Regions from separate parts of the Brevibacillus aydinogluensis genome, predicted to be linked through region 2. Evidence: a T-box and tRNA genes for the amino acid it is inferred to sense, from the RefSeq annotation. Region 2 holds a T-box; the other holds one or more tRNA genes.
The links. A T-box is a leader RNA that pairs with one kind of tRNA and senses whether it is charged. The one in region 2 lies ahead of Q7F15_RS13905 (valine--tRNA ligase), so its partner is inferred to be a tRNA-Val.
Positions count from the first base shown of each region.

Region 1: it encodes a tRNA-Val, which carries the amino acid that the T-box ahead of Q7F15_RS13905 (valine--tRNA ligase) is inferred to sense. The anticodon was not compared.

Region 1 covers NZ_OY569118.1:1,253,902-1,256,139, forward strand. The annotation lists partial or broken gene thiM (hydroxyethylthiazole kinase) at 1-316, shown strand, start outside; tRNA gene Q7F15_RS06080 (tRNA-Ser) at 571-663, shown strand; tRNA gene Q7F15_RS06085 (tRNA-Glu) at 674-750, shown strand; tRNA gene Q7F15_RS06090 (tRNA-Val) at 838-913, shown strand; tRNA gene Q7F15_RS06095 (tRNA-Leu) at 937-1,023, shown strand; tRNA gene Q7F15_RS06100 (tRNA-Gly) at 1,066-1,141, shown strand; tRNA gene Q7F15_RS06105 (tRNA-Arg) at 1,164-1,240, shown strand; tRNA gene Q7F15_RS06110 (tRNA-Pro) at 1,287-1,363, shown strand; tRNA gene Q7F15_RS06115 (tRNA-Gly) at 1,432-1,505, shown strand; tRNA gene Q7F15_RS06120 (tRNA-Met) at 1,515-1,591, shown strand; tRNA gene Q7F15_RS06125 (tRNA-His) at 1,602-1,677, shown strand; tRNA gene Q7F15_RS06130 (tRNA-Leu) at 1,718-1,802, shown strand; gene Q7F15_RS06135 (EamA family transporter) at 2,106-2,238, opposite strand, start outside.
Region 2 covers NZ_OY569118.1:2,813,783-2,816,020, reverse strand. The annotation lists gene Q7F15_RS13915 (ATP-binding protein) at 1-757, shown strand, start outside; gene Q7F15_RS13910 (STAS domain-containing protein) at 852-1,163, shown strand; T-box leader at 1,232-1,479, shown strand; gene Q7F15_RS13905 (valine--tRNA ligase) at 1,517-2,238, shown strand, end outside.

The DNA of each region.
Region 1 (2,238 bases), 1.6 Mb from region 2:
CGCGATTACGGGGAAAACGGATGTCATCACGGACGGCCGCACCACCTACCTCATCCGCAACGGCCATCCCATCCTGACCAAGGTAACGGGCACGGGCTGCCTGCTCACATCCGTCCTGGGGGCGTTTGTTGCGGTGGAGAAAGACCTGCTGCTTGCGGGGGCGTCTGCGCTCGTCAGCTATGGCGTGGCGGCGGAAGTGGCAGCTGCCGGCAAAGGAGCGGAAGGCCCGGGACAATTTCAGATCGAGTTTTTGAATCAATTGGCGCGGATCACCGCAGACGATGTCCGCAGATACGGAGCGATCGACCGCGTGTAAGCCGGGGAGAAGAGCGCGTATCGGCCGGGTGACGGCCAGACTGCTTTCCCGCTGTTGGGCGAAAAAGGCCCCTTTGTGCTTGTGAGCGAGGGGGCCTTTGCGTTGCCTTTCATAAGCGGAATCGATACAATGAAATAAGCACGAGGCCAACATCTTCTCTTTTAACCAGAAAAAAATTTTAAAATACCACTTGAAAAAGCTTTTGAGATGTGATAGATTAATTCTTGCCGATGAGAGAACGGCAAAAACGATCTGGATGGATGTCCGAGAGGCCGAAGGAGCACGATTGGAAATCGTGTAGACGGGGATGACTCGTCTCGTGGGTTCAAATCCCACTCCATCCGCCATCAATCACCTGGCCCGTTGGTGAAGTGGTTTAACACAGCAGCCTTTCACGCTGTCATTCAGGGGTTCGAATCCCCTACGGGTCACCATAGAAAAATCCCCCTGGACGCTGTCCGGGGGACCCCGCAAAGCATACGGATTCGCTGAGAAGCCTCCGTTCACTTTGCGGACGGAGCGGAGGCTTAGCTCAGCTGGGAGAGCATCTGCCTTACAAGCAGAGGGTCGGCGGTTCGATCCCGTCAGCCTCCACCACCTTTACGGGTACAATGACATATGCGGTCGTGGCGGAATTGGCAGACGCGCTAGATTCAGGTTCTAGTGGTGGCAACACCGTGGAGGTTCAAGTCCTCTCGACCGCACCATACAAAATGTCTTGATTGTTACATCTCAGAAGGTATTAACATGCGGACGTAGCTCAGCTGGTAGAGCGTCGCCTTGCCAAGGCGAAGGCCGCGGGTTCGAGCCCCGTCGTCCGCTCCAGTGCAATCTCTTACATCGTTTTGTGCCCTTAGCTCAGCTGGATAGAGCGTTTGACTACGAATCAAAAGGTCGGGAGTTCGAATCTCTCAGGGCACGCCATAGCAAGAGGTGGGAAGTTGGCACAGCCCGTGTCTCACCTCCACGTCGGGAAGTGGCTCAGCTTGGTAGAGCGCTTGGTTCGGGACCAAGAGGTCGCAGGTTCAAATCCTGTCTTCCCGACCATTCTTATTCTCATCAGCAACGGGCGGCGCAGAGCAGCATCCGATCTGCTGCGCTGGCCGATAACGCGTGCGGGTGTAGTTCAGTGGTAGAACCCCAGCCTTCCAAGCTGGTCGCGTGGGTTCGATTCCCATCACCCGCTCCAAATGTTTCTGGCGGTGTAGCTCAGCTGGCTAGAGCGTTCGGTTCATACCCGAAAGGTCGGGGGTTCAAGCCCCTCCACCGCTACCATATGTACATGGCGATCGTGGCGAAGTGGTTAACGCACCGGATTGTGGCTCCGGCATTCGTGGGTTCGATTCCCATCGATCGCCCCATTTTTTTATTCACCAAAGGACGTCCCCAACCCAGACACATGCGGTCGTGGTGGAATTGGCAGACACACCATCTTGAGGGGGTGGCGGGGCGACCCGTGCGAGTTCGAGTCTCGCCGAACGCACCATCTATGTTCACACAGCCCGGTGAGTGCAGCAAACCGCTGCAAGCGCCGGGCTTTTTGATTTTGAATCGTTTCTGTACCAGGCCGCTTTTCCACGGGCGGACGCCTTTCTCTTTCACTTTCGCAATATTGTGACGAGTAAATGCGCTTAAGTTCGCCGCTTCCTTTTCAAGGCTGCCACGTTTTGGGGTATGGGAGGGCGAAGGCGCACAAAAACAGGCGCGCCAACCTGTTATCCGGTCGACACGCCCGCATGGTGCATGAGGCAAAAGCGCTGAACCGTTCAGCGCCTTGCCGTATCCTTTTTTACATCTTATGCCGGTGAGGCTTTCGGGCAGGATGGACCAGCCGATTCCACTTGATCTGCGGCACGGCAATGGCGGCCAGGATCAACAGCACACCGCTCCACTTGTAGAGGCTGATCTGTTCGTGCAGCACC
Region 2 (2,238 bases):
GATCTACCTTTATCTGGTGGAGGACGGCCGCCTGCGTCCGCTCGGGACAGCTCGGGTGGACGAGCCGCTGGAGCAGGAGATGCGCCGTCTGGCGGCACGGGCGGCGGACGCGGGCACCGCGCTCAGGGAACAGGTCGTGGCGCCGGACGGGAGCCGTGTCTACGAGCTGTACGCGTCTCCCCTGCCGGACCGGACGTGCGGCCTTGCGCTGATCGACATTACGGAGGCGATTGCCGAGGAGCGGCGGCGGCAGAAAAAAGAGTGGGATTTGTACAAACAGGTGTTGGCGTCGGTGACGGGCGACAAGCTGGTCCTGTTGACTGACGAGGAACTGTTTGTACTGATCAGGGAAGGAGAGATGCTGGCTGCCATTGACGTACGGGCTCCGGAGGATTTGAGCAGGCTGAGGCGCGAGTGCCGACGGGTGCTGGAGCCGCTCGGAATGGCGGACAAGCGTCTATTGCAGTACATCGTGGCGCTGAACGAAGCGGCCAGCAATACGCTGAAGCACGGCAGCGGCGGTACGGTCACTCTCTACCGGGCAAATGAGCAAGTGTGCCGCGCCGTCGTCCATGACCAGGGGGGCGGCATCGATCTGGAAGAACTGCCGCGTGCGACGCTGATCCAGGGCTATTCCACCCGAAACTCGCTGGGTGTCGGGTTTCACGTCATGCTGCGGTGCTGCGACCGGCTCCTGCTTTGCAGTTCGTCGGCGGGCACAAAACTGGTCTTGGAGTGCCGCGTCCAACCATTGTGAATGTTTGGGAAATGCACAAAAGGGTAATACATGAAAGCAGGGAACTGTCAGTACCGGTGGCGTGATGAGAAAACCAAGGGAGAGGAGTTTGTGCATGGAATACCGGGCAATCGAAGCGGACGGACAGGCCGCGCTGTTTTTTGCCGGAGAACTGGACATGGCCGTAGGGGACGAAGTGGGGCGGCTGCTGCGCGAATACGGGGAGCGGAATCAACGCGTGACGGTTGACTTTCGCGACGTGACGTTTGTCGATTCTTCAGGGATTTGCAGCCTGTTTTACACCACCAAGGATTTGCTTAGTGCGGGCAAACACGTGGAAATCGTCAACGTGCGGGAAGAGATATTGGACATCCTGGAACTGCTGGGGTTTGCGGAGGCGCTCGGCATTGGCGTCAAAAAAGCGTAGCAGGCCGGGTTTGACGGGCTGCGCGCAGTTTGTATATAATAATAACCTAGAATCTGCAACAGAACAGGGAACAAGCGATGAACGGGAAGAGTAGGCCAGGACGCCTTGGCAGAGAGGGAGAATCATTTGCTGCGAGATTCTCTAAGGCAGGGAATGGCTGAAGGTCGCCCGGGAGTTGTTTCGGTGAAGCGATGCCGCTTAGCCGAAACCGGTCAACAGCCGTTATGTGTCTGAGGGAACGCACGCCCCGTCTGTCTTTTCGACGCGCCGTGTGTTAACAAAGGTGGTACCGCGAAATGATCCTTTCGTCCTTTGGATGAAAGGTTTTTTTATTTTCCGAAGGAGGATGTGCTATGTCGACTCAACCGACGCAAGACATCGATCAACTGCTGCCGAAGAACTACGATCCGAAGGCAGCGGAAAGCAAATGGTATCCGTACTGGATCGAAAAGCAGTTTTTCAAGGCGGAGCGTGATCCGGACAAACGTCCGTTCACGATCGTCATCCCGCCGCCGAACGTGACGGGCAAGCTGCACCTGGGGCACGCTCTGGACACCACCCTGCAGGACATCATCACCCGCGCCAAGCGAATGCAGGGTTACAGCACGCTGTTTTTGCCGGGGATGGACCACGCCGGAATCGCCACTCAGGCCCGCGTGGAAGCAAACCTGCGCGAACAGGGCATTTCCCGCCACGATCTGGGTCGGGAGAAGTTTTTGGAAAAAGTCTGGGAGTGGAAGCACATCTACGCCCAACACATCCGCGACCAGTGGGAAAAGCTGGGGCTGGCGCTGGACTATTCGCGTGAACGCTTTACCATGGACGAAGGACTGTCCCGGGCGGTGCGCGAGGTATTCGTCCGTCTCTACGAAAAAGGCCTGATCTACCGCGGCAACCGCATCATCAACTGGGACCCGGTCGCACGCACGGCGCTCTCCGACATCGAGGTGATCTACAAAGAGGTGAAGGGCGCGCTGCACCACATGCGCTACCCGCTGGCTGACGGCAGCGGCTACATCGAAGTGGCGACCACCCGTCCGGAAACGATGCTGGGTGATACTGCTGTCGCTGTTCA